Regions from separate parts of the Lysinibacillus sp. A4 genome, predicted to be linked through region 3. Evidence: riboswitches for the same ligand, from Rfam matches in the RefSeq annotation. Region 3 holds a riboswitch; each other region holds the start of a gene.
What was found. Region 3 has a riboswitch for cobalamin ahead of NY607_RS22525 (FecCD family ABC transporter permease). Riboswitches for the same ligand answer to the same signal wherever they lie in the genome.
Positions count from the first base shown of each region.

Region 1: linked by a shared signal. The riboswitch ahead of NY607_RS00165 (ABC transporter substrate-binding protein) and the one ahead of NY607_RS22525 (FecCD family ABC transporter permease) in region 3 are both predicted to bind cobalamin.
Region 2: linked by a shared signal. The riboswitch ahead of NY607_RS00175 (hypothetical protein) and the one ahead of NY607_RS22525 (FecCD family ABC transporter permease) in region 3 are both predicted to bind cobalamin.

Region 1 covers NZ_JANWTB010000001.1:25,197-30,036, forward strand. Annotated here, with positions in the region: gene NY607_RS00155 (S9 family peptidase) at 1-1,497, opposite strand, end outside; gene NY607_RS00160 (precorrin-3B methylase) at 1,568-2,245, opposite strand; gene NY607_RS00165 (ABC transporter substrate-binding protein) at 2,297-3,289, opposite strand; cobalamin riboswitch at 3,453-3,639, opposite strand; gene NY607_RS00170 (elongation factor G) at 3,822-4,840, shown strand, end outside.
Region 2 covers NZ_JANWTB010000001.1:30,884-35,723, forward strand. Annotated here, with positions in the region: gene NY607_RS00170 (elongation factor G) at 1-72, shown strand, start outside; gene NY607_RS00175 (hypothetical protein) at 190-945, opposite strand; cobalamin riboswitch at 1,172-1,355, opposite strand; gene NY607_RS00180 (GNAT family N-acetyltransferase) at 1,601-2,368, shown strand; gene NY607_RS00185 (PH domain-containing protein) at 2,531-2,911, opposite strand; gene NY607_RS00190 (hypothetical protein) at 3,013-3,291, shown strand; gene NY607_RS00195 (methyl-accepting chemotaxis protein) at 3,538-4,782, opposite strand.
Region 3 covers NZ_JANWTB010000016.1:42,578-47,417, forward strand. Annotated here, with positions in the region: gene NY607_RS22510 (response regulator transcription factor) at 1-94, shown strand, start outside; gene NY607_RS22515 (YdhK family protein) at 136-705, opposite strand; gene NY607_RS22520 (biotin transporter BioY) at 808-1,404, opposite strand; cobalamin riboswitch at 1,559-1,746, shown strand; gene NY607_RS22525 (FecCD family ABC transporter permease) at 1,894-2,940, shown strand; gene NY607_RS22530 (heme ABC transporter ATP-binding protein) at 2,946-3,737, shown strand; gene dapF (diaminopimelate epimerase) at 3,790-4,647, shown strand; gene NY607_RS22540 (DMT family transporter) at 4,737-4,840, opposite strand, start outside.

The DNA of each region.
Region 1 (4,840 bases), on a different contig from region 3:
TAAGTCCGCATAATCATTCCCACCATAATCGCCACGTACTGCATCCACAAATTTTTGGCCATAGCCATGACTACCACGCGGATTCGTATAAAGCACTGCAAAGCCTTGTGCAGCAAGGATTTGGAATTCATTAAAGTAGGTATTGCCATACATTGCATGCGGACCACCATGGATTTCAAGAATGAGAGGATACTTCTTCCCTGCTTCATAGCCAACTGGCTTCATAATCCAGCCGTTGACCTTCCAGCCTTCAGCACCTTCAAATTCGATACTCTCTGGAACAGCTAATGTTTTGGTTTTTAAAAAATCTTCATTAATGGACGTCAACTGTTCTTTGTCACCCGTTTTTAGGTTCACATAAAACAGATCGCCTGGATTGGTCGTTGTGCTAATAGCCGCAATAGCCTGATCGTTTTGCGCATCAAGTGAGAAGCCATAGACATATTGATCATCATGGATAGCTGGGTAAATTTCGCCATCTACATTTCCGTAATAAATCGCCGCATTGCCGTGATCTGTGACTTGGAAGTAGAAGCTATGATTATCATTCATCCATTGCACTCGTGGTGACGCTACACCTTGCAGGAAATCACCGATGACATAATCACCAACAGGCGCATCAAATTCACTTGTTACACAGTTTAGTAGTTTTTGCTCCATGTCATACATCCAAAGCTTTGCTTGTGTGGCATTTTCAAATTCACGTTCTCCACCTACAAAAGAAAGATAGCGACTATTCGGAGACCAAGCCGTTTGGTAATAAGCACCCGAACCTTCTGTTAGCTTGTGACTCTGTTTCGTTTCTAACTCCAATAAATAGATATCCACATTAAATGAGAAATCTAAATCCTCCGCTTTATTTGCTAAGTACGTAAGGTATTTGCCATCTGGCGACCAAGTACCTAGATGGCAGTACTCTTTGCCTTCTGTCACTTGTTCTAGCTCTCCTGATGCCACATTGACAATGGCAATATGGGTAAACTGCTCCATATCAATAAATCCACCAGCATCCGATTTGTGTTTCATTTTCTCGATTTCTAGTGGCTTTAGTTCTTTATCCTTTTTCTTCTCATCCTCCGCTTTATCTAGGATGGTTTCATCTTTCCCTAGCACGACTGAAAAAGCAATTTTCTTGCCACATGGTGACCAGACAGGGGAGGTCGCTCCATTTTTACAATGTGTCACCTGTTTTGCCTCTCCACCTGCTTTCGAAAGAACATAAATTTGCGACTTACCTGTTCTCGTTGACAAAAATGCAATTTGACTGCCATCTGGTGACCAAACAGGGGAACTCGTTCTATCTTCACCAAATGTCCATTGCTGTGGTGTTTTGTCCTTCAAGTTTATGTAAAACAAATTCGATATATAGTCATTTTTCTTCTCGTCCATACGAGTCTCTACATAAACTACCTCTGTCCCATCTGGTGAAAGCTGTGGATCTGCTACTGATTTTAAGTGATAAAGATCTTCTGGTTGGATCCCTTGTTTCGATGTCATGTTCTTGCTCCTTTGTATTGTAATTTTCTGTGCCTTACTACAATACTTCGACACCCTAAGTAATATCCCTCTATTTAATTGAATTTTTTACTAGTTCCCAATATTCTGCTGACTTTGTTCTGCGATAAAATTTATAAAAGGGCTCATTTGGGCGAGCATGCTCCTTATAAAGGTTTATCAGGTGCAGTAAAAAATCTTCAATTTGTGTGACGTCTACCCTCTTAGCGAATAACGTGCCAGCCTGTGCCTTTGCTCCCATCGGTACTGCCCCTAAATAGACATCAAAGCTTTCTTGTTGGTAAACGAGTCCAATATCATCATAGACTGCATTGTAGCAAGCTGATGCACATCCATTAATATTGACACGCACTCTTGCAGGTACCTTCATCCCCTCTATGGCATGATAGAGCTGTTCGGTTATCGGAGCAGCCTCCATTTTCTCCCCATCACAAAAATCACAGGCCTTCATGGCTATGATTGAACCAGAGGGAGCAACATAAAGACCTGCTTCCTGTAAGGCTTGTACCGCTTCCGTGGCATCGCACGTTGGTATGGATACGAGTATACTATAGGAAGCAGAATATTTTATCGCCCCCTTTTCGCCAGCAATTTCGGCTATTTTTTGGAATTGTGCAGGAGTATAATGCTTATTAATAATGCCAGGGCTAACGGCTAGACGGGTAAACTCACCATGACGGTTCAGTGTTTCAAATGTTAGATCTGGTACATTTTTTTGAAATGCGTTCATTTTTATCGCTCCTTATAAAAAAGGAGCTAGCAAAACGCTAGCTCGAATGGATTAAAAGTTTTCAGGATAGAAGCCCTTTGCTAAAATTTCAATGGCCTCTGCCGCACGAACCCCTTCAGACGCTGCTGAAAGTGGCAGGATGACAAAGCGCTCATTTTTGACCGCTTCCATCTCCTTTAAGGCTGGATCATTTTTTAAGAATTGGATCTTTTGGTCTGCCGTTGTTTCACCGTAATCAATCACGACAACTACCTCTGGGTTGCGGTCTACTGCATCTTCCTTCGACACAGTTGTCCAGCCTGATTCCACATCACCAAAGATATTTTGTCCACCCGCGATTGTCACAAGCTCATTCATAAAGTTTTGACCAGCTGTAAATACATCCTTTTCACCGCTATCAAACACAAGAACACGTAATTTTTCGCTATCTTTTGGTAATTTAGCTTGTACTGCCTCTACATCTTTCGTCATTTGCTCAATTAAAGCTTCGCCACGATCCTCAATACGGAAAATCTTCGCGATATTGCGAATATCAGTGAAAATATCCTCTATTGTTGGCTTTGTCATGTTGGAAGCCGTATGTAAATACGTATGGATGCCTAATTCTTCAAGCTCTTCTGGTGTGCCTACACCCTTTTCGCCAAAGCCACTTTTCCAGCCTGCATATAGGAAATCTGCCTCGGCATCAATGACTTGCTCCTTCGTTGGGTATTGATCGGAAAGAACAGGGACTTTATCGTATGCCTCTTGCAGTGGTTCATAGATTTTATCATCTAAGTAAGCTGTCCCTACCATAGAATCCTCTAAACCAAGTGCTAGCATGATTTCTGTCACATGCTGATTTAAGCTAATCGCTTTTGTTGGTGCTTCCGTATATGTTTGCGTTGTGTCATTATTTTCAATGGTTACTTCTGCTGCCGCCTCAGATGGCTCAACCTTTTCACCTTGTGCAGCTGATTCCGTTTTGTCCTTTGCGTTACAAGCCCCTAAAACAGCGACCAAGGCAATGATCATCATCAGCCATATACTTTTCCATTTCTTCATGTCCTTTTCTCCTTTGCTGTTAAAATATAGAAAGAAATCAGAGACTTCTTTACTACTAAGGTAGTTGGAAGGGCATAAAAAAACCCTCTTGTCGCCAAGAGAGTAGCATAGTGAAATAACGGTATCATTACCTTCATCACTATCCCCATCCTCGTGGTTCTTAGTCAAAAAATACATACTGGCAGGTATCCTGGCTTAGGTTCATCATCTATACGCCTTCCCATAGTTTCACTACAGTGGCATGCTGTATAGACTCCCCATTTACAGTTGCGGGACAGCATCGGAATTGCACCGATTTCCCTTTTAAGCAAATGACAAATGCCATTTGCACCAATACGTTCTATAATGGTCAATACTATTGATAGACTAGCAGAAGAAAATTTATCGCGCAATCAGTAGTATGACACTAAAAGTATAATCATCATTATATTAGCACTATTTTGACATAAAGACGAACTATTTTACAAGAAATATAGAAGCTAGTATTCTGTTACAATAAAAAGATAGCATTCTATAGAAACGAGGATTTCTTATGTACAAAACGATCGGTGTACTTGCGCACGTGGATGCAGGAAAAACGACCTTCTCTGAGCAAGTACTTTTTCATACAAATAGTATTCAAGCACGGGGGCGTGTTGATCATCAGGATACCTTTCTTGATCATCATGAGCTAGAGCGCAGACGAGGCATTACGATATTTGCCGAGCAAGGGCGCATGAATATTGGCGATGATACATACACATTGATTGATACGCCAGGGCATGTCGATTTCTCCCCTGAGATGGAGCGTGCCATTCGTGTGATGGATTATGCCATTATTATCATTAGCGCTGTCGAAGGGATACAGGGCCATACAGAAACAGTGTGGCAACTTTTACGTCAATACCATGTCCCTACCTTCTTCTTTATCAACAAAATGGATCGTGAGGGTGCCAATATGAAGGCTGTCATCAGACAGCTTCGCAAAGATTGCTCTCAGCATGTATTGTTCATCGATGAGCCACTGCGAGCAGACTATGTATCAAATAATATTATGGAATGGCTGGCGGAGCGCGACGAAAAATTGCTTGATGCCTTTCTAAATGAGTCATTGGAGCATGAACAGTGTCTTGCTCAATTAAAGGAAATGATTAAAAATGAAGGTGCCTTCCCTTGCTTTGCTGGCTCGGCCTTAAAGGATGAGGGCATTCAGGAATTTCTTGACCAGCTCCCGCTGTTAACGGCTTCCCATTTTGACAAGGATGCCCCGTTTGAGGGTGAGGTTTTTAAGATTCGTCATGATGGGCACCAGCGTTTAACCTTTATGAAGGCAACCAAGGGCTCGTTGCATGTACGAGATGAATTTTCATTTGACGAAGTAACAGAAAAAGTGACCGAAATTCGCCTTTATAACGGCAGTCGCTTTGAGACCGTTCAACAGGTAGAGGCAGGAGAAATTTTCGCTGTCAAAGGACTGAGCCAGGCAAACATTGGGGATCGAATCGGTACAACGATGCTATCACAGCCCTATGAGCTTGTCCCAACCTTACAGGCAAAGGTTCAATATGAGGG
Region 2 (4,840 bases), on a different contig from region 3:
ATCTTTTGTGCAAAGGGCAAAGGATATTCGGTTCCATGGCAAGAAGCACAGGCAGCCATGCATTGCCTGTAGGATGGGATGAGCCTGCTCGCTTCGGGTATTTCCGCGGGTATTTCTTTCTTGGGCATAAATATATCTCTACCCTGCCATAAGATATTACAAGCCCTCCAAAAAATGGAGGGCTTGTTTTTATAGTGCACTGACAGCTTTCTTTGTTGGATTGTCCAACAAATATGCGGGTTCAACTATTACATAGTCATGCTTGTTCGTAAAATCAATTAGTACCTTACCAGGTTGACTTTTTAATAGTTGTAGATGATCAATTAATTGCAGTAAAAGCTCGTGACCGTTGCCACGTGGATGCCAGTTGAAATGATAATCATTTAACGCTTGCACCGCTTCAATAAATTGGGCATATTCCTGCTGCACAAATGCAATGAGTTTGTCATGATGAGATGCTAAATCATATAAATATGTTTCGTAAAAGCGCATGACAATCGAGCATAATAAGTCATTGACACGAGCGGCACTTAAAACAGGCTTTGGCTCCAATGATAGACGGTCGAGGTTGGGCTTTGCGCGTGTAGAATCAATGCGCGTAATTAAGTGATACGCTTCTCCGTTGACCTCATAGACAATCGGATTGGTCGGCATGTACATCATAAAACTATTCGTCTTTGTTTTTAGTTCATCTGCTATGGCTGCTTTCGCTAAAAGATGACCGTCCACATCCCCATTTTGTATCCAAATAATTTCTTTATTATATAAGATTTGCTCAAAGAAGCGATCATTACGAATCAGCTTCGTTGCTAATAATTGATCGATCAGAGACTCGACCACCATTCTTGTTTTCGCTTTCTTGGCAACTTCTGTGCGTGGTTGCTTACAAATGTTCAGATCTTCATAAGGCGTTTCCAACGTTGTCGTTACATGAATATTTGTCATACGTGCATCCCCTTTGCGTACATATTTTCAAAACAAAAAGGACTCCCTACTTTTGAGGAAATCCTTCATTTTATCTTCTTTCATCATACAATGCCAAACAAACCCTAAGTATGTGTGAACGAGTTCGATTGTGAACCCTTTCATTTACTATGGGCGTTTGACGTACTGTGACGAACAGAGCATTCTGTTTTGTCAACATGCCACCTCCTATTCCTCGTAGGTTTATGGTGTGTACTCGTAACAGGCAGGTATCCTGACTCATGATCATCGCTTCTTTTCTCCTTCCCGTCCAAAGACAGTGGATACTGAAAAGTCGCTCACATTTACAGTTGCGGGACAGTGTCGGATTCGCACCGACTTCCCTTTTAAGCAAATTGCACGCAATTTACACCTATTACTACACGCTATTCAGTTGTCATAGGAATGAGTATATGCACATTCCTATTAGATTACTAAAATCAATTGTAAAGTAGTGTTTTTCTAAAGTCAAATATCACAATATTTTCCAAACTACTAATCATCCTTGCTTTTCGTGCCTGATTGTTTTCTGAAAATTATGGGAGGATATAAAAACGGTGAACTCAGTATTTTTAATCTTTCAATGACTCTATAATAAAAGATAGTGCGCACTACTAATAGTGAAAGGATGAAAGATATGAAAGCAAGTCAACAATTAGTGACGAGTAATTTAGAGGAAAAAATGAAACTATTTACTCAAGCTGTTTCTGGACAAATTATAGAGGAAGCTCATTTTGTCATAGCCAATACAAATATTCCAACTGATACATTTAATTTGCTAGTAGTGAAATCGCCTATGATTCATAAGGAAAATCATCTTAAACAAAGGATTAATCATTTCATTGTTAATAAACTTCCTTTCAACACGTGGGTGGATGCCAACTATCTAAGCGATGATTGGCTACAGCTGATAAAAGACTGCAATTTACAGGAAGCTGAACGAAATATGATGATGAAGCTTGACCATACACTTCACACAGGTCCACGAATTTCCAATCATCTTACCATCACAGAAGTAAGCAACAAGGAAGAGCTTCTACAATATAAGGAAGTTTTTCTAAGTTTATTTGGAGAAACAGCAGAAAGAGAAGCATTAGAAACTTATTTTCATAAATTCTCACAGGAAAAGTTAGCATCAAATGCTCGAATGTTTATTGGCTGTTTAAAGGAAATACCTATCGCTACGGGATTATTAATAGACAGTAAACATAGCTATGGGATTTATGATATGATGACAAAAGATGCGTATAGGGGCAAGGGGTATGGCAGTGAGATGTTTCAATTCCTACTCAGTCAAACAATTGATAAGCGAAAGCCCGTAGTCTTACAGGCATCAGAGGATGGAAAGAATATATACAAACGCTTCGGGTTTAAAGAAGTTGGAGAAATGATTGTCTTTGAATAAGACTTCGGCAAGGCGTTCTTATTTACGCTTATCAGTATTTTCGAGCCTACCGTAATCATGAAGCCGACTTAAAATCCCTTACGCCGTCCTCTTCTGGCACGACAAAAAAGCCTCGCATATTTGCGGGCTTTTGGTTGTGCACATGTACTATTAGCACCTTCATTACGTCCCCAACACATACTGTGCTAAGACGCTTTGCACCTTATAAATATTTGTCGCCTTATTGAAGTTTTTTTGAATCGGTAATGAACTGCCAGACACCCATATTTTGAGCTCTGCATCTAAATCAAATGTTCCAGCTGTTTCTACTGAAAAATGCACGATATTTTTATAGGGAATAGAATGATACTCCGTTTTCTTGCCAGTCACTCCTTGCTTATCGATGAGGATCAATCGTTTATTGGTAAAAATAAACGTGTCTCTAATAATTCTATAGGCGTTCTTGACTGTCTCATTTGGAATTAATAAATCATGGACCTCCTCCTGTAGTTTTTCTAAATTCACCTCACTTGCATTGCCGATCAATCCATCAAATAAGCCCACTATCTGTCCCCTTTCGCTCTCGTTTATTTAATGTATTACAAAGAAGTGAGGGCTACGACAGGAAATGGTGGTATTATTTTGCCTATTGAGGGGGTGAGTGGTTGCGAATAATGATAGTTGCTTTAGTGTCTCTACTAGCCGTTGTTTTACTAGGATGTAATGAAAAACCAGATGATGATTTAGCTAAGGTCAGCATTTCTAATCGTGCTGAATTTGGCAAGATAAACCGTGATTTTAGTAAAAAATATCAGGATGAAGAATTACTTACACTATTCCAACAAGCCATTGCAACAGCTGTCAAAAACGAGGGTACCGTCAATATGGCTTCACCAGAACATAATGTACAAATAGTGGACAAGGCAGGAAACAAATATGGCTAGCATCTTTGGTTAGGTGATAAAGGTCAAAACAGTAGTTTGATGCATGTCTAGGATACGCATACGATCTACACACTATCTGAGGAGTTCACTGGGAAACTAATTGCGCTGGTTCGACCATAAAAACACTTTCCATGTATTCTAGGAAAGTGTTTTTATGGTCAATTAGTGCCATTGTGCGGCTTTTCGTAGTATTGATGAAAAGGCTTATTTAGGGCTTAAAAACCTAGCAACATACCTTTTCATTGCCTAAACCTGAAACTGGTTAGTTAACTTTTGTAAGTTATCCGCTTGGACACTTAAATCCTGTGTGACATGATTAACTGCTTGCATTGAGGCTGTTTGCTCATCCATTGAATGTAAAACAGCTTCTGTATAATTCGATAGCTTGCCCATGCCAGCTGCGATGGTTGTCACAGTGGATGCCACTTCATTGGCGCTACTTGAAAGCTGCTCAGCTGTCGTCGAAATATCCTCCAGCTGACTTGTCATCTGACTAACATGCTGTGAAATTGTGCCAAATGATTTTGTCGCTTCGTCAATGACAAACACTCCTTGTTGAACATTTTTCAAATCATCTTCTACTGATGAGGCTACTTGTTTTGTATCACTTTCTATTCCTACAACTAAATCCACAATTTGCGTAGCAGAGTGCTTTGATTGTTCTGCTAATTGACGCACTTCTTCAGCTACAACGGCGAAGCCTTTACCATGCTCCCCAGCGCGTGCTGCTTCTATGGCCGCATTTAATGCTAGTAGATTTGTTTGATCTGTAATGGTAGTAATCATATCTGTCATTGATTTAATATCTGACATTTTAAGGGATAATTGCTGCATCAATCCACTTGTTTTTTCTGTTGAAGAGGAAATAAATTGCATTTGCTCTTTTGCCACATGTAAAATATTTGCACCATTTCCTGCTATCTCGCTAGCATCTTTCGCATGCACAAACACATCTTGTGTGGCTACTGTAATTCGCTCAATGCCATCAACGGTTTCTTGCATAGATTTAGCACTATCATTAGCCGATTGTGCTGCTTGCTTCAAGCCCTCTGACGTCTTCTCCATTTGTTGATCTACTTCTTCCACAGCAAGTGTAATTTCATTCGTACTCGCAGATAATTCTTCGATGCTTGCTGATAAATCTGTAGAGCTGTGCGCAATTTTTTGTGTCATTGTTCGTAATTGTTCCTGCATCTCTAAAAAGGATTGTGCTAGTTGAGAAATTTCACCATTATCACGAACCTCAATGACAACGGTATCTAATTGACCTGCCGTAATTCCTTGTGCAGCCTCTGTGATTTGTTTGATAGGCTGTATCACTTTGTAATGGACATACACTGTGTAAGATAGTGTAATAGCAATTCCTACAATCGTTAACACGGTAGAAAACCAATCTAATGTCGTTACATTGGCTAAATCGATAAATAAAATAACGATCATTAAAACATTTAAAACGGAAAAGCCAAGTAAACTCTTTTTTCGTAAACTCATTACAAATTCCCCCAACTAAAATATGTCTTCCATACCATTATTATAGTTGAATAATCCT
Region 3 (4,840 bases):
TTTTCCGGCGGATGATTACTTGCAAACCGTTTGGGGCATCGGCTATAAATGGCATAAGTCTGCAAAGAGAAAGCAAATGGAACATAAAAGCTAGAAATTAACCTCTACCAGAATTGAAGGTAGAGGTTATTTCTATTATTTTGAACTAAGCTCTTCTTCTGTTACCCATTTATGATTTGTTACAGCTTCACCACTTGTAGTGGAAGTATAATCAACCATATATACAGTTGTTTGCACAGCCTCGTCAATAAGGACAGTCGCATTTTCCATACCTTCCATATGTGTTGCGTCCGTTTTTACTTCTGTTCCAGGTGCCAGTGGTGCTTCTTGTGGGTCAATTAATTCTTCATGAATTATCCACTTATGCTTTTCTATTCGCTTTCCACCAGATGTAGGCTCATAGGAAATAACATAGGCAGTTGTACGATAGGCTCCTACTATTGTTGCTTCGGCTCCTTTCATACCTTCCATATGTCCATCTGTAATAATGGCTGTGCCCCCTACAGGAAATTTCGGGTTTTCAGCATTTTTTAACGTTACTGGTACATGGCCAGAACTTGAATGGTTCATTGTAGAATGATCCATTTTTTCAGCAGTTTCATTAGAAGTGGACGCAGGTTTTGTTTGCTCCTCTGTACAAGCCGTTAAACTAATTAGAGTGACCACTGATAATAGTCCGACTGACCATCTTTTATTGAATTTCATATGATATCCTCCTCATTATTTGCTCTTAAGGTAGCAAATAAATGTGCAGAAACGATGGATATGACCTATGAAAAATATCTAGCACAAGTAGGGGGAGATATACTATTGAATGGGCATAATCTTCAATGTTTTTTGTAATCTATAGGCGAAGATACCAGCAAAAATAGCTAAAATAATATCTTTTGGTAGTGGAGGAATCATCCAAAGCCAAGCGAGCTTATATGAAAAATTCTCTGGCGCACTTGCCCAAAGCTTATAGGCAAAAAACATCCAATTTGTTCCTATCAAATAATTTATAGCCGTTGCTACCAAAGCAGCTACGATAAAACTTTTCTTTGTCCCGCTTCGTTCTACGATCAATCCTGCAACAAATGCAGCTAATATAAATGTAATAATAAACCCAAAGGTAGGGCTTAAAATTTGGCCAATTCCACCACCGAAACGAGCAAAGACAGGGGCTCCTGCCAATCCTACGCACATATAAATTGTGCAGGCGAGCGCACCTTTTCTACTACCAAGAATAAGCCCTGCTAAAATTGCAAAGAAGGTTTGAAGCGTAATGGGTACACCACCAACTACCATAAAAGGTGCAAAGGAAGTGATATTAGCACCCACCATCATTAGCGTTGAAAATAACCCAATGTAGGTAATGTCAACAGTTCTTAACTTATGGTGACTATGTTGTGTAACAGTTGCCATGAATTTCACCTCGCTTTATAAGTTATTACTGCTAGTGTAAAAAACGAATGTATTTGTGTCAACTTTATTGTTTATTTAAGTTAACTCAATTGCTGAATTAAATTGAAGTAGACTATCTATCTATAAAAATGTATGATAGAACCGTCACCATTTTATAACTTCAAATACTATTGGTGTGACATTTTTAAATGTCACTTAAAAGGGAAGTCGGTGGAAGTCCGACGCTGTCCCGCAACTGTAACGAGGAATCCTATAATATGATTTGCCACTGTTTAAGAATGGGAAGGCAATTATAGGATAGTGAATCGAAGCCAGGAGACCTGCCATTTAGTAATACCTGTAATGCCCACGAGGATGCAAGCAATACGGACAATAGCTGGATATTTTTCTGACTTTGTTTAATCTAGGGTATTTCTATGCGCATTTTCGCATGGGATACCTTTTTTTATTGCTTCATTCATCAATATATTCAGTAGGAGTTTAAAACAGATGAATAAAAAATTTATGTTATTTTCCTTCGTACTTTTCATGGTATTAATTGTTTCAATGACCTTTGCTGTAATGGTTGGCTCAGTTTCAGTTACACCGCTATATGTATGGAAAGTTATTCTTTCTAAAATTCCTTTTATACAAAATTCGATCGAGCAAGATTGGAGTCGCTCTCAGGAAATCATCATCTGGCAAATAAGAGCACCTCGTGTTTTGCTAGCAGCGATAGTAGGAGCGGGGTTAGCTATTGCAGGGGCAGCCATTCAGGCACTAGTACGTAATTCTATTGCAGACCCGTATATTCTAGGGATTTCTTCAGGGGCAGCTGTCGGCGCTACTTCTGTGATTATTTTAGGAGCCTTTTCATTTTTAGGTATTTACGCTCTTTCAGTATCCGCATTCCTTGGTTCATTACTTGCCATTGCACTTGTCTTTTTCTTATCACGTGTTGGGGGACGTGTCTCTATTTTCCGCTTGCTATTGGCAGGCATGGCTGTGTCCTTTATCTTAACGGCTATCTCTAACTTTATTTTAATGATGTCAAAGCAAGAAGGGGCCTTAAAGGCTGTTATGTTTTGGATGCTAGGTAGTTTAGCTGGAGCCAAATGGAATAATATTGTGATTCCAGCTTTCGTATTCTTTATTGTATTTGGGCTACTGTGGCTACACTATCGCAATTTAAATTTATTATTACTAGGAGAAGAGGCGGCAGTGACATTAGGCGTTAATCTTCAGCAATTCCGTATTCAGTTAATACTACTAGTATCTCTATTAACAGGTGTGCTTGTCGCAGTTAGTGGTTCTATAGGATTTGTGGGATTAATTATTCCCCATATTGTGCGTTTAATTGTGGGCTCAAACTATAAATACGTAATACCTATCAGTGCTTTAATAGGTGGAATATTCTTAGTGTGGGCAGATGCCTTTGCTCGAATTATTATTGCTCCTCAGGAAATGCCAATTGGTATTATTACAGCTTTTTGTGGAGGACCATTTTTCATTTGGCTTCTCCGTCGTAACAACTATTCTTTCGGTGAAGGAGATTAACTTCCATGACATTAGAAGCGAAACAAGTATCATTCTCCATTTACGATCAGCGTATACTGCATGATGTAAGCATTCAAATAAAAGAAAAGCAATTTGTTGGATTAATTGGTCCTAATGGGAGCGGAAAATCAACATTGTTAAAAAATATGTATCGTCTCCTAAAACCTGAAAGTGGATCGGTAGTATTAAATGAGCAAGATATATTAAAGCAATCAAGTAAAGCAATTGCGAAAAATTTGGCTGTTGTAAGCCAAGAGACACCCGTATTATTTGATTTCACTGTGCATGATTTAGTCAGTATGGGAAGAACCCCACATAAAAAGCTGTTAGAGCTTGATCAAGAGAAAGATTTTCAAATTGTTAAAGAGGCTCTTAAGCAAACGGGCATATCGCATTTAGAGAAACGAAGCTTTAGTTCGCTTTCTGGTGGCGAGAAAAAGCGTGTCATGGTTGCAAGGGCACTCGCTCAACAAGCACAGATATTAATATTAGATGAGCCGACGAATCATTTAGATATTCAACATCAACTTCAACTTATGGATTTAATTCAGACTTTGCATTTAACCGTAGTAGCAGCTTTACATGATTTGAATATTGCTGCTATGTATTGCGATCAAATTTACGTTTTACAGCAAGGGCGAATAGTTTGTCATGGTACACCAGAGGAAGTACTTACGCCAACAGTGCTGCAAGATGTATTTGGTGTTTTTGCGGATATTCAAATCCATCCAATGACAGGGAAGCCGTATCTTACATATGTTCCTGAACAGTTCACGAAGGGGGTTAGCCAAATATAGAAAAGTGTCATCTTCTATTAGATACATAAAACATCCTTTAAGGAGTGACTGTATGCAAATAGCCTTTACGAAAATGCATGGTATTGGCAACAGCTATATCTATCTTGATCTTTTCCAACATGATTACAAGGAAGATATCTTTTGTGTATTGGCTCAAAAAATGGCCAATGTCCATACTGGTATTGGCTCAGATGGATTGATTATTATCCAACCCTCTAAAATTGCTGACTGTGGTATGCGTGTATTTAATAAAGATGGATCTGAGGGGACAAATTGTGGTAACGGTCTTCGCTGTGTTGCTAAGTATATTTTTGAACGTCATATTGTACGACAAGAGCTAATTACGATTGAAACGAAATCCAGGATTATGCTGGCACAGGTAGTGGTGCAAGACAATCGTGTAATAGAAGTGATTGTCGATATGGGCAAACCTCTCTTATTGCGCAAAGACATTCCGATGTTAGGAAACCCAAATGAGCTTGTCATCAATGAGATATTTCCTTTACCCCAACAGTCTCTTATGGTAACTGCTTTGTTTTTGGGCAATCCGAATACTGTAGTTTTTGTGAATGCGATCGAGCAAGCACCATTAAGAACATTAGGCGGTATTATAGCAAACGATATGAGATTTCCTTATCGCTGCAATGTTGAGTTTGTAGAGGTTGTTCATGAGAAGGCATTAAAATGCTGCGTTTGGGAACGAGGTTCGGGTATAACAGAGGCATGTGGGACAGGTGCTTGTGCAGCGGTAGTGGCTGCTATATTAAATGGTTTTTGTCAGAAGGGGGAAGAAATAGTAGTCCAACTTAGTGGCGGTGACTTAGCCATACGATGGGCTGACAATGACCATATCTGGATGCGTGGTCCTGCAGCATTTATTGCAGATGGTATTTATGAATTTTTATCTTAATTACTCCCATCCTTCTTCGTCATGCCATTTTAAATAAATGAATACAGGACGCCTCCGATTTAAGGGTGGCGTCCTATATTGTAAAGCCATTAAGATACTGCTTTTAAGCCTGCTACACCTATGATAATTGCTATGATACTGATAATACGTGATAGATTTTTGGATTCGCCAAAGAAAATGATATTTACGAGTA